DNA from 4 places in the Chryseobacterium wanjuense genome. Region 2 is predicted to be linked to each of the others. Evidence: riboswitches for the same ligand, from Rfam matches in the RefSeq annotation. Region 2 holds a riboswitch; each other region holds the start of a gene.

Region 1 (3,397 bases), on a different contig from region 2:
AATCAGTGCCTTTTCCGTTTCATCCCAATGACGAGTTTTCAAGCCACAGTCAGGGTTTACCCAAAGTTGCTGTGCAGGAATTACGGCTTGCGCTTTTTTCAGCAATTCCACCATTTCCTCTTTCGACGGAACTCTCGGCGAGTGAATATCGTAAACTCCCGGTCCAATCTCGTTCGGATATTTGAAATCTGCAAAAGCATTCAACAGTTCCATCTGGCTTCTGGAGCATTCAATCGTAATTACGTCGGCATCCATATCGGCGATGTTTTGGATGATGTCATTAAATTCAGAATAACACATGTGCGTATGAATCTGCGTCGCATCTTCCACACCGCTTGCCGAAATTCTAAAGGCTTCAACCGCCCATTTCAGATAATTCTGCCAGTCAGATTTTCTCAACGGAAGACCTTCACGAATCGCAGGTTCATCAATCTGGATGATTCTGATTCCCACTTTTTCCAAATCATTCACCTCATCACGAATCGCTAGTGCAATTTGTTTACAAGTCAATGAACGAGGTTGATCATCCCGCACAAAAGACCATTGAAGAATCGTTACAGGTCCCGTCAACATTCCTTTTACCCATTTTTGAGTTAAAGATTGCGCATATTTCGACCAATACACCGTCATCGGATTCGGTCTGTGAACATCTCCGAAAATCACAGGAGGTTTCACGCAGCGGCTTCCGTAACTTTGAACCCAGCCGTTTTGTGTAAATGCAAATCCAGCCAATTGTTCCCCGAAATATTCCACCATGTCGTTTCGCTCAAATTCTCCGTGAACCAAGACATCGATCCCAATTTCTTCTTGCCAGCGAATCGTTCTTTCGGTTTCCTGTTTCAATAAAGTATCGTATTGTTCGGCATTCAGTTCTCTTTTTTTGAATTTTGCCCGCCAGTTTCTCACCTCTTTAGTCTGCGGAAACGAACCAATCGTGGTCGTCGGAAATAAAGGAAGCTTCAATACTTCCTGCTGCGTTTGTTTTCTTATCGTAAATGGAGAGTTTCTTTGTGCATCTTCCTCAGTTGTTACATCAACACGGTTTTTTACGTCCTGATTGTGAATTAATGTTGAGGTTTTACGGTTTTCAATTGCTTTTTTATTTTCTGCTAAAGCCTGTAACGCGTTATAATCCGGATTTTCTGAAGCTAATTTTTTTAAATCAACAATCTCATATACTTTCTGTTTCGCAAAAGCCATCCATTGCTTGATTTCAGGAGATAAAATGTCTTCATTTTTCTCAGAATCCAGGTCAAAAGGAGCGTGCAGCAATGAACAGGACGGAGCAATGAAAATTCTCTCCGAACCAATTCTTTGAACTGCTTTTTCAATAAAATGTAATGATTTTTGAAAGTCGTTTTTCCAGATATTTCTTCCGTCGACGATTCCTAAAGAAAGGCTCAATGTTTCAGGAATAGTTTTTAAAACTTCATCCAATTGTTCAGGACAACGAACCAGATCAATATGCAAAACATCGATCGGAAGGGAAGTTGCCAGTGAAAGATTGTCTTTTAATCCTTCAAAATAAGTCGTCACAATAAATTTAAGTTTCGGAAACTGCTTTCTGATTTCAGCATAAATAAACTGATACGTTTCTTTCGCTTTTTCATTTAAATCTAAAGCTAAAAACGGCTCATCAAACTGAATATATTCCGCACCATGATTTTCAAGCTCTTTCAAGATTTGAATATAAACCGGCAGCAAATTTTGCGCTAAATCCAGTTTATCAAAACCTTCTTCTTTTTCTTTTCCTAATAATAAATACGTCAGCAAGCCAATAATTACAGGTTTTGCATTGATTCCCGCCTGTTTTGCATTGATGAATTCTTTAATAATTTTATTGGAAAATAATGTAAACTCCTGATTTTTTTGAAATTCAGGAACGATGTAATGGTAATTGGTATCAAACCATTTCGTCATTTCCATCGCAGTGATGTCCAAACCTTCTTTCTGGAAACCTCTTGCCATCGCAAAATAAAGATCGGTCTCAGATTTTTTGAAAGCGATTTCCTGATAACGTTCCGGAATGGCTCCAACCGTCAAAGTCATGTCCAAAACCTGGTCATAATACGAAAAATCGTTGCAGGGGATAAGATCGATTCCTACTTCCTGCTGCAGTTTCCAGTTGTTTTGAGTGATGGTTTTTCCTACTTCCAAAAGGTCGTTTACATCGATTTTGCCCGTCCAATATTGCTCGCAGGCTTTTTTGAGTTCTCTGTTGCTACCAATACGCGGATAGCCAAGAATGTGCGTTTGCATTTTCTTAAAACTTTTAAATTAAACAATGATTTTAAAAGCTCTTCAGATGCTTCGCAATGCAGTTGTAGAAAGAAATTTTGTGGAATAGAGTAGATACAATGAGGACGTAATTTTTCCTTTAATAAAAGGATTGGCTTAAATTTTTTATTTTTTTGACGCAAAATTTAATTAAAAACCCTTCAATATTCAAGAAGGCAAAGAAGAATCAATTCATTGATTTTAAGAAGCGGACGTATAAGAAACATTAGCTTCATCAGCGACAAAGTCGCAATTCTTTGCTCTCTAAAAATAAGAAGCTATAACAAAAAAATCTTTGCGTTTAAAAAATTAAGATTAAAATTTTAAACCAAAATACGTTCAAAAAGTATCATCTGTATGACCAAAAAGCTTCAAACCGCGAAAGCATTGTCAATTCGGAACAGGCAGGTCTCCTGACTTGTAACAGTCTTTGTCATCCTTCCCGTTTGCACAGTGGATATTCTTGGACAAAAACTTTTGGTATGTTACTTACAGTTGCGCGACAGCTCGTGATTCTCACACGATTCCCTATTAATCTACGTTATGTAAAACCTTTTCCGTTTGATGAAGTATGTTAAAGAACTGTTTTCGGGGCAAATGTAGGGAATATTTGTTTGAGTTTTTAAAATTTTGGATTTTAAATTAAATAAATGCCGCTCCTGTTAGCCAATCAAGTTTATTTAAAATGTTATAAATTTCACTAGGACACTTTTTGCAAATAGTAATAAATCTAAAATCTTTTTCTTTGATTAAAGTATCGAAAGTTGTAAGTTTTGTATTGCAAACAGTACAATTTCCATCTTCGCTAATAATATTAATAGATTCTAATTTTTCAATTTCAGTATTTAAATCATTAATTAAAAGAGAAATGCTAATAAAATTTTCTTTAAAATGGATTTCTGAGAACTCCTGTAATATCAAACCTTCAATTTTCATATCCTGAAAAGTGATTTTTCTTTCTTCAAATGTTTCTAAAATATATTTCCTGCAATAATTCCTAATTCTATCTGTGAATGTTCCTGCCTGAAAGATAAATTCAGATTCAGGATGATTTATGTCTATCATTTATAAGAAATTTCATATTTCAACTAAATTCAAATCGGGATTTCTAAAATACGCA
Region 2 (3,397 bases):
AATGTTACGTCGAAAAAGAATTGGCAAAAACAGAAAAACAATCCAACAATTCTCAAACGATAAAAATTTCTGGACTGGACGTCTTTTTATCCAACGAAATCCTTTCATTTTCAGATAAAAACCAGTTTGATATTCCAATAAAAAATCCAAATTCGGCTTATATCAATTTTCATACTTCAGAATATTCTTCCCGAATATTTCATCCACCTTTAGCTTAATTTTTATTTTAAACTAATTTTTTAGTTGAATTTAATATTGAAATAACCTTTGCTATCAATTGCTGAGTGTTAACGCCCTTGCGAACGTATAAATATGAAGTTTTCGAAAAACTTTGCGAACCTTACGTTTAAAATGATTTCAATATTAAATTAGTTTAAAAAAGTCAATCAATTTCATTCAATACTATCATTAATTTCAATTTAAACTAAAATGAAATCTAAAATCATTTTGACAGCATTTCTGTCTATATCATTAATGGCCTGTGCTCAGGAAACTCCTAAAGTAAAGCATAAAAAAAATACATCTTCAAAATCAAATACAAAAAAAATAAAATTTGCCAACGCAGAAGATCCGATCTGCCATATGCCGACGGAACCGGATATGAAAGACACAGCGGTGTATAAAAATAAAACTTACGGTTTTTGCAGTGCTGGTTGTAAAGATGAATTCAAAAAAAATCCTGAAAAATATGTCCAAAAATAAAAAAACCAACAATACAAAGAGTAAAGTGATCATTCCCATTGTGATTATCGCTTTGCTTTTCGTCGGAATCGGTGTCGGAATGGGATATTTTAAAAAGAATTTGTACACCGTCATGAAAGTTCCGGATTTTGAACTGACCGATCAAAACAACAAAAAAATCACCAATAAAGATATGCTCGGAAAAGTCTATCTGGTCGAGTTTTTCTTCAGCAGATGCCCGACGATTTGTCCTGTGATGAATACCAATATGAGGGCGATCGAAGATGAAATCAACAGTCCGGATTTTGGCATTATTTCCATCAGCATTGACCCTAAAAATGACACACCGCAATTATTAAAAGAACATGCTAAAAAAATCGGCGCTAAGTCTCCAAACTGGCATTTTCTGACAGGAAACAGAGATTATATCGGAAAAATTGCAGATCAGTTTAATATCTATGTTGGCGATAAAGAAGATGAAGGCGAAAGTCTCAACCACAGCGGAATGATCGCCCTTGTTGACAAAGACGGAAACATCCGTTGCAGATACAACAAAGACAATATGCCGATTCTGTATTACTCTGGATTGAATTATGAAGATCAGGAAGGAAAATCTCCAAAACTGACCGGAAAATACCATCCTGACAGAGAAATATTAATTGAAGACATCAAAAAATTATTAAAATAAATTAGGTAGGAAGCTGGATGATGGAAGCTTGAAGTTCTTTGCTTTTCGCTTGTAATTTCAAAATCCTGATTTCCAGCTCTCTACCAAAATAATTATCCTTCCATCATTTATTCTTAATTATTTTCTATCTTTGCCGAAATCTGGTGAGCCATAAAAAGCGCTTAAAAGGGAATCCGGTGAAAATCCGGAACAGACCCGCTGCTGTAAGCTCCACAAAAAAAGTTTTTGAAGATTATATCCACTGTTTTTAATGGGAAGGATTTCAAAAACGGAGTAAGTCAGAAGACCTGCCAGAAGATTTAACGTTTGACGCTTTCGTGGAATAAAGCTTAGGACATCAATGATTCTGTGCAGTTTACGGCTGTGCTTTGTCGTTGTATTCTTATATCCATTAGCGTCATCATTATTCTTAATGAGCTAATGGTGACAAAATTTTTTACATCTCAACTTCATAAGGTGGCTATCACAGTTTTTGTGTTGGCTGCTCAGCTTATATTTTCACAATCTAAGGACAGTCTTAAGGAACATACAATCATTCCTGTCAATATTCAGAAGAAAAATTTTAAAGAAATTCTTCCTGCACAGGTGTTGTCGGGTGAAGAGCTGGAACGGCTCAACAGTCAGTCGGTTGCTGATGCGTTGAGGTATTTTTCGGGAGTCCAGATTAAAGATTATGGCGGAATTGGCGGCTTAAAAACAATCAATATCCGAAGTATGGGAAGTCAGCATGTTGGTGTTTTTTATGATGGAATTCAAATCGGGAATGCCCAGAATGGAGTCGTGGACTTGGGAAGATATTCTTTGGATGATCTGGAGGAAATTTCTCTCTACAATGGTCAAAAAAGTGAAATTTTTCAACCTGCAAAAGATTTTGGTTCGTCGGGTTCTATTTATTTACAACCAAAAATTCCAATTTTTAAAGGAAACAGAAAAACAAATCTCGTTGTAAGATTTAAAAATAGTTCCATTGATTTATTTAATCCGTCTTTTCGTTTAGAACAGAAAATTTCGGAAAATATTTCAGCAAGCTTCAGTTCAGAATTTATCCAGAGTGATGGCGTTTACAAATACCGTTACACAAAAAAATACCCCGACGGAGAAATTGCTTACGATACAATTGCCAAAAGAATGGATTCTGATATTCATGCAAAACGTTTTGAAACAAGCCTTAACGGAACAGTCAATAATGGAAGCTGGAATGTCAGAGGATACGGATATTTATCAAATCGTGGAATTCCTGCAGCGATCGTGAACAACCGTTTCGACGGAAGAGGTCAAAGACAGGCCGATGAAAATTATTTCGTACAAGGAACTTTTAAGAAAAAAATATTCCCAAAACTGGAAACTCAATTAAAAGCCAAGTTTGCTTATGATTATACCCATTATGTTGATACGGTCTCGTCCATAAAAATTCAGAATCAATATATACAAAGAGAACTGTATGTGTCTTCCTCCAATTTGTATTCCATCACTCCGAATTGGGATATCAGTGCGAGTGTAGATTTTCAATATAATAATCTGAACGCAGACTTGGTTAATTTTTCTTTTCCGACGCGATACACGACACTGGCTGCTTTTGCAACGACGTATGAATGGAAACGGATTAAATTTTTAGGAAGCGTTTTAGGAACTTTCGTTTCAGAAGATGTCGAAAAAAATTCAAAATCTCCTGACAGAACAGAATGGACGCCCGCAGCTTTTCTTAGCTATAAACCTTTCAATGCTCATGATTTTACGGTAAGAGCTTTCTACAAAAGGATTTTCAGGATGCCGACTTTCAATGATCTGTATTATACGATGATCGGAAATGTGGCTTTAAAACCGGAATTTACCAATCAATATAACTTTGGATTTACGTATCAAAAAAGATTTAAAAGCGAAGTTTTCCAGAGAATTTATGCTAAAGTTGACGGGTATTTCAATAAAGTGGAAGACAAAATCATCGCCGCCCCCAACGGAAGTATGTTCCGGTGGACGATGCTGAATCTGGGAAATGTTGAAATTTTGGGGACGGATGTGAATATTCAG
Region 3 (3,397 bases), on a different contig from region 2:
CCGTTACATTATCATCATCACTACACGAAACATTGAAAAGTAATGCAGATGCAAATACAAGTGTCAAAAGTCTGTTTATTTTCATAATATTTTTTAGTTTAAAAATTAATTGTTGCATAAACACTGTAGTTTCTTTTCGGCATCGGATAATAGGAAACCGTTTGATAGACTGTGTTTGTAATATTATTTACTTTAAATCCTAAAGTATATTTTTTAAGAAGGGTAGCAGAAATGCCAGTATTCAAAACGAAATATGGATCTATCGCATCCGCTCTTTTTTCGTCTGTTGTCGTGTACGTAAGACCGTTGAAAAGCCCCTGAACATACACTCTCAGGAAATTATACTGATAATCGATATTCCCGAACGCTTTATGAATAGGAACATACACCATCTGCATTCCCGTGTCTTTATTGATCGATTTTGAATAGGTATACCCGGCGTTCAGCCTGAAACCGTGTTTTCCAAAGTTTTTATTAAAAGTAACCTGAGATTCCAGACCGTAAATTTCAGCTTTGTAAGTGTTGAATGCAGCCCAGTATCCGTAAGGTGTCGGAAGCCAGTTGATGTAGTTTTTGACATCCATGTAATACGGACTTAAAGTAATTTTAAAATCACCAAAACTGAATTCATGATCCATATCCAAATTGGTTGAAGTTTCCGGAAGCAGGTCAGGATTTCCTCCTTTTTCCCAATAAAGATCATTAAAGGAAGGGATTCTCAAGTTTCTGGAAACGCTCATTCCTATGTTATACCATTTCATGGCATTCCATTTTCCTGAAAAAGAGTATAGAAGGGGAGAGCTGATGTCTTCCACAAAATCTTTTTTCACTCCAGCTTCAAAACGAAGATCCTGAGTCGCAAAATATCTCACCAAACCGGCTACAGATCCCATGTTTCTGCTGATATCTCCTATTCCCGACTGATATCCTTCTCCTTTATTCACCTGAAATTCTCCGATCACATTGACATTGATTTTTGGGGTGATGAAATAATTAAAATCATTTTTAAAAATATAATTCTTTCCTTCCGCACCGCTTTCTTTAGGTTTGTCAATATCTCCGAAATACTGGAAATTATCTTCTGTATAAGCCGCTTTCAGACTGTTGGAAAGCTTGGATTTATGGATGTCCCAAGCCAATAAACTTCTTAAAGTCTGGGCTTTATATTTGGTTTTATTTCCGTTTTCTACAAAAATCGGGTAGTATTGTGAGCCGTCAAAAATTTGGTTTTGCCACGAAATTGTTTGATGGGGAGCAATTTTATAAGAAGCTCCTACATTCACCGAGGTATTGTAATATCTTCCGTTTCTGTTGATGTACTCCTTCTCCCGAACTTCATAATCGTTCTGGCTGATAAAATAATTTCCCGAAACTTTAAAACTGAATTTATCATTGCTAAATGAAGCCTTCGCAAAATTATTATAAGTGTCAAAAGAAGCGACTTCAGAATAGAGTGCAGCTCCAAAATCTTTGTTAAAATCAAGGTTATTATTCAGGTGAATGCTTCCTCCGATGGCCGAGCTTCCGTATTGCACGCTTCCTCCGCCGGCTTTTACCTCGAGCTGATCATATCCGAAAAGCGGAATATTATTCACATCTCCCTGTCCCAGAAAATTAGAATTGATATTAATTCCGTTCCACACAAAAGCAGTATGTCCCGCGCTTGTCCCTCTGAATGAAGGCGAAGAAACAGCTCCACGACCATTTTCTTTAATATAAACCTGGGATTGAAAACGTAAAAGTTCCGAAAGGTTGGTGGTATTTTTCTCGATGTCTTTTGGGGTAATGGTATTGACTTTATGAAAAAGTTTCACCTTATTCATTTGATTATCAAAGATGTAAACGGTATCTATCGTCTTCTCTTGTGCAAAAAGAAAACAACCGTAAGACGAAAAAAGCAGTACTAAAGATCTTTTTATATCCATTCTATTTTACTTTTCCTCCGAAAGCAATGTATTTAGTTATAATTTTGGCAGGTCTCCTGACTTTCGCTTTTCTACACCTTCCCGTTTTCACAGTGGTTTTTCGTAGAAATTTCAGTTGCGATTTACAGTTGCGGGGACAGTTTGGGATTTTCGCCCAATTCCCTTTTCATTCCAAATGATTGGAAACCAAAATTTTTGCAAAGATAAACTTATTCGTCAAAAATGCAAAAACGAGAAAAATATTAACAGAAAAGTTGAAATTCTTCGGTCATTTTGTACTCAGGATAATAAGAAGCTTTTTCCCGCTATCCACTATATCTTTTGGGTTACGGGCTCCTGAACTACGTTCGTAAACTTTCAGTTCATGCTCCGCCCGCAACCCAAAAGGATGCCGTTCCTATCGGGGCTAGGGTTGCAGTTATCCATTTCTTTATGTCATTGCAAGGAGGGAAATCAGCCTGTACTGAGCGAGCCTGTCGAAGTAAAGCAATCTCCAGAAAAATAGGAACTCCACACGAAGTTTGTCATCCTGAAAGGATCTCAACATAGTGTTAGAAAACATCTTAAAAAATTAGTGCTTAGATCCTTTCAGGATGACAAAGTTGATGTTACTGAAATAAAATTGTTTTATTTAAACTAAAAATTCCATCCTACAAAAACGTCGCATCAAAATAAAACGGCAGCAAATCCTTAATAGAATGCACTTTTACCACCTCTTCATTCATACTCGAAAAATAGAGATCGATATTTTCATTTTGCTTTGTTTCATACTCAATTAAGCTTTGTCTGCAGGCTCCACAAGGCGGAATCGGAGGGTTTTTCTCATGAAATTCTTTCGGGCCACCCACTACAAAAATCTTTTTAATTTTTACATTCGGAAAATTGGCGGCAACCCAGAATAATGTTGTTCTTTCTGCACAAAGCCCGGATGGAAAAGCTGCGTTTTCTTGGTTGTTTCCGGAGTAGATTTCTCCGTTTTCAAGCAAAATGGCACATCCTACCAAAAACTGTGAATAGGGAGCGTATGCATTTTCGCGGGCTTGTTTTGCTCTTTCGAACAATTTTCTTTCTATATCGTTCAGTTCACTGCTATTCTTAAAATATTCGTAACTGATTTGAGTTTCTTTTTTCATATATTGTGAATTAAAAAAAGGGGGATAAAATTACTCCTTTTTAATGAGGTGGACAATATTATCTTATTTTTCAAAAATTTAACTTAAAAATATTCTTCAAAAATGTTATACACGCCAGTCAAATTCAGAAATGTTGAGCTGAAAAACCGTTGGGTGATGTCTCCAATGTGTATGTATTCTTGTGAAAACGGTCTTGCCAATGACTTTCATTTTGTGCATTACGGAAGCAGGTCGCAGGGCGGAACGGGATTAATTATGGTAGAAGCAACAGGTATCGAACCTCGCGGAAGGATCACCAATCACTGCATGGGAATCTGGAACGACGAACAGGCGGAAAAG
Region 4 (3,397 bases), on a different contig from region 2:
CCGAGCGAAGAGCTGACACAGCTGGCTCATGAGAATTTGGGGATGTTCAATACCGATTCTGAACGTAAAAGGTTGATTACCTATTAAAAATCAGGGTGTTGCTGGCATCTTACCACTGAATATACGGTGCTTCCGCAAAGAGGGTTATTTAAAGTATATGAATTGGAAGAGGATGCAACCGGCGGTGAAAAAGTAGTGGTGACAAAAAAAGAATTCATTGATGATAAATGGATTACCAATATTAAAGAATATCCAATAAACGAATATTATAAAGAAAATTAATAATGAAGATACAGAAGGAGATTGATTTTATTCTGGCAGTTGATGCCTTAAAAAATGTACAGAGAAGAAATTACAATGCAGATGATTCCAGAAGGGAAAATACGGCGGAACATTCGTGGCAGATTATTATTTTAGCCCAAATCCTTTATCCATACGCAAAAAACAGAGCAGATATTGATTTGTTGAGGGTGATCAGAATGCTGTCAATTCATGATCTTGTTGAAATTGAAGCGGGAGATACTTTTTTGTTCGACGAAGCGGCAATGGTCGGAAAGTTTGAAAGGGAAAAAATCTCTGCTCAAAATATTTTCGGAATTTTAGACGAACCTTTACGCTCAGAATTCTTTGATCTTTGGCTGGAATTCGAAGAAGAGAAAACTCCGGATGCAATTTTTGCCTGCTCCATCGACAGAATCATGCCTTTTATCTTAAACTCCCACACTTCCGGAAAAAGCTGGACAGAAGCCGGTGTTACGGAAAAGCAGATCAGAAATATGCTGGAAAATGCAATCAGTCGTGCTTCGGATGAACTGGGAGAGGCTTTTCAGTTGCTGATGGTTAAAAACTTGGAGACGGAAAAGGTGTTGAAATAAATTTTAATAAGAAAGAAGCACTCCCGTTAATTTGAGTGTTTTTCATAAGGTAATGAAGAACAATGTATCGGGAATTTTTTTGATAGATTTTTTCGAAAATCTATGAATTTGACGTCTTATTATTCCGTCAACAATCTAATTTTGCTTTGTTTAAATGCTTACAGCATGACAAAATGAGTGGTAATCTTGTAAATTAAAACGATTAAAAAAATAAAAAGTTTCGGCGGGCAAAGCCCGCCGAAACCGCTTAAAAAAACATTGAAAATACTGAGCTCCGGCGGCCGAAGGCCGCCGGAGCCTTTTATTTATAATACTTGAATTGGTTTCTTGAATTCATCAATCGCCACAAAAGTAAAATCGCCGACAATTGCTCTTTCCCTTTCGTAAGAATACATCTGTTCGGTGTAGATTTCTACATTTACTTTCATACTGGTAGTTCCGACGTGGGCTACTTTCCCGATCAGCTCGACGATCGTTCCTGCGGGAATAGGCTTTTTGAAATCGATTTTATCACTGTTTACGGTCACCACTCTTTTTCTGGCAAAACGTGTGGCGGTAATGAATGCCACTTCATCCATCAGCTGCATGGCCGTACCTCCGAAAAGCGTATCGTAATGATTGGTTGTATTGGGGAAAACTGCTTTAAAGATTCTGGTTTCCGATGCTGTAATTCTTTCTTCTGTAGTCATATTTCATTATTAATTAATGCGAAATGAAATATTATTAAAACTACAGAAAAACAGAGACAAAAATCCCTGAAGCATCCATCAGATCAATAAACTTCAAATCGCGAAAGTTTTTTGTTTAAAGAAAAGGCAGGTCTCCTGACTTGTAACATCTTTATTTCCTTCCCATCTTATGTAATACGAGACAGTGGATTCTTTATAAAGACTTCAGTTACTTACAGTTGCGCGACAGTTCGTGATTTTCACACGATTCCCTTTTAATCTGCAGTTAAGCAAAACCAGTTTCTAAAAAGAACTAAGCAAGAGGCAAGAAGCCAAAAGCTCAATACTTTTCGATGTAAAAATAATGATTATAAACGAATTATTCCGGATTTTTGAAAATGATCTGACTTTCGACCTTTCCCTGCTTAATAGTCCAGATCGTGGTATAACGGTTGGCACCTGAACCGTTGATCATATAAAGGAAAATATGGTCGTTGTCGATGGCCGTCACTCCGATATTGCTAAAATCCATCGTGGGCATAAACATATTTTTGATGGCGTCCCTCACAAAAACAGACCCTCTTCCCGGCTGCTGTACCCGGATGGATTTAATTTCGGTTAAGTCTTCTGGAAGCTCAGTTCCGACTCCCCAGGATTTTACTTTATCAATTTTAATGATATTTCCGTTCGCATCTTTCTCCTGTTTTTTGAGTTTGGCGTACGAAGGATAAACATCGATAATGACTTTTGTTCTTTGATTTCCCGGAATTTTCGGATTGGTATCGTCCGTGAAGATCAATGATTTCCCGTTTTTAGATTTTGAAGGCGTAAAATGCGGCAGCTGATCCACAAAAACAACACGGTTTTTATTCACCATTCCTTCTTTGGTGATGCTGTCGTATCTTACGAAAGGTTTTTCGGTGTCGTCTTTTTCAGGATATTTGATCCAGATCCATTCGGTTTCTCCCGGAGCCGGCTTTACATAAACAAAAACATCACCTGTTTTCATGCGGATCTTATCAATGATTTTTCGGTAATCTTCTTTGTGAACACGCACCATGGCATATCCTTCCTCAGCTTTTACAACGCCGAAAGGAACTTTATTCTGACCTTTCATCAAAGCCAAAGAAAAAAGACAGAAAACAGATAAATAAAACGCTTTGCTTACGGAAATCATCATGAAATTTTTTTGACAGTTCAAATATATAAATTAAATACTTTTAATAATACTGTTTCAATTCTTTTAAATCTTTAATTTTTAAACATTTCGAAACTTTTGACCATAATTCAAATTTAAATAAAAAGAGTGCCACAACGACACTCTTTTTTATCTTAACATCGACAACTAATCTGTTTATTATCCAAACTTAACAGGTTTTTGAAACCTGTTAGCTTTACATTTTCCAGAATGACAAAATGGGCTATTTCAGAGATTATTTTATATGCCTAACCATATAAATTTAAATTCTCTCCAATTCATCCGCATCAATCGTCGTCTTGAACGTTCCGTAATTCACAATCACCTTATTTCTGGAGATCTTTTCGATCGTTCCCACACTCGTGCTTCCGGTGATGCGAACCCGTTGTCCGACTTTCATCCACAGAGCGCGGTCTGTTTTACGCTTTTCTTCCAGTTTTTCGTTGGTTTCGGCGATTTTTTCAATGACATCTTCCTTCTTCAGTTGTTGGGTGATTTTTCTTTTCACCACCTGAAGCCGTTTACTTTCATCTTTGTCAGCTCCTATTTTCCTGAATTTTTCCTGTTCCAAAAGCTTCACAAAATCCTTCACCACATCTTTCCTCGATTTTCCTTTGGTATAGCTGTCGATGAACGTTTCAATTTTGTTTCCAAAC

The links. Region 2 has a riboswitch for cobalamin ahead of BMX24_RS13085 (TonB-dependent receptor plug domain-containing protein). Riboswitches for the same ligand answer to the same signal wherever they lie in the genome.
Region 1: another riboswitch for cobalamin. It lies ahead of metE (5-methyltetrahydropteroyltriglutamate--homocysteine S-methyltransferase); the one in region 2 lies ahead of BMX24_RS13085 (TonB-dependent receptor plug domain-containing protein).
Region 3: another riboswitch for cobalamin. It lies ahead of BMX24_RS02080 (TonB-dependent receptor plug domain-containing protein); the one in region 2 lies ahead of BMX24_RS13085 (TonB-dependent receptor plug domain-containing protein).
Region 4: another riboswitch for cobalamin. It lies ahead of BMX24_RS02580 (acyl-CoA thioesterase); the one in region 2 lies ahead of BMX24_RS13085 (TonB-dependent receptor plug domain-containing protein).

The regions. Positions count from the first base shown of each region.
Region 1 covers NZ_FOIU01000001.1:1,179,334-1,182,730, forward strand. The annotation lists gene metE (5-methyltetrahydropteroyltriglutamate--homocysteine S-methyltransferase) at 1-2,259, opposite strand, end outside; cobalamin riboswitch at 2,664-2,848, opposite strand; gene BMX24_RS05315 (hypothetical protein) at 2,920-3,342, opposite strand.
Region 2 covers NZ_FOIU01000002.1:287,118-290,514, reverse strand. The annotation lists gene BMX24_RS13100 (hypothetical protein) at 1-218, shown strand, start outside; gene BMX24_RS13095 (YHS domain-containing protein) at 430-702, shown strand; gene BMX24_RS13090 (SCO family protein) at 689-1,369, shown strand; cobalamin riboswitch at 1,494-1,678, shown strand; gene BMX24_RS13085 (TonB-dependent receptor plug domain-containing protein) at 1,790-3,397, shown strand, end outside.
Region 3 covers NZ_FOIU01000001.1:456,541-459,937, forward strand. The annotation lists gene BMX24_RS02075 (YncE family protein) at 1-85, opposite strand, end outside; gene BMX24_RS02080 (TonB-dependent receptor plug domain-containing protein) at 99-1,925, opposite strand; cobalamin riboswitch at 1,955-2,131, opposite strand; gene BMX24_RS20955 (hypothetical protein) at 2,247-2,474, shown strand; gene BMX24_RS02085 (cytidine deaminase) at 2,576-3,058, opposite strand; gene BMX24_RS02090 (NADH:flavin oxidoreductase/NADH oxidase) at 3,161-3,397, shown strand, end outside.
Region 4 covers NZ_FOIU01000001.1:561,839-565,235, forward strand. The annotation lists gene BMX24_RS02570 (XAC2610-related protein) at 1-87, shown strand, start outside; gene BMX24_RS21305 (hypothetical protein) at 127-282, shown strand; gene BMX24_RS02575 (HD domain-containing protein) at 285-875, shown strand; gene BMX24_RS02580 (acyl-CoA thioesterase) at 1,181-1,564, opposite strand; cobalamin riboswitch at 1,673-1,859, opposite strand; gene BMX24_RS02585 (hypothetical protein) at 1,923-2,723, opposite strand; gene BMX24_RS02590 (endonuclease MutS2) at 3,004-3,397, opposite strand, start outside.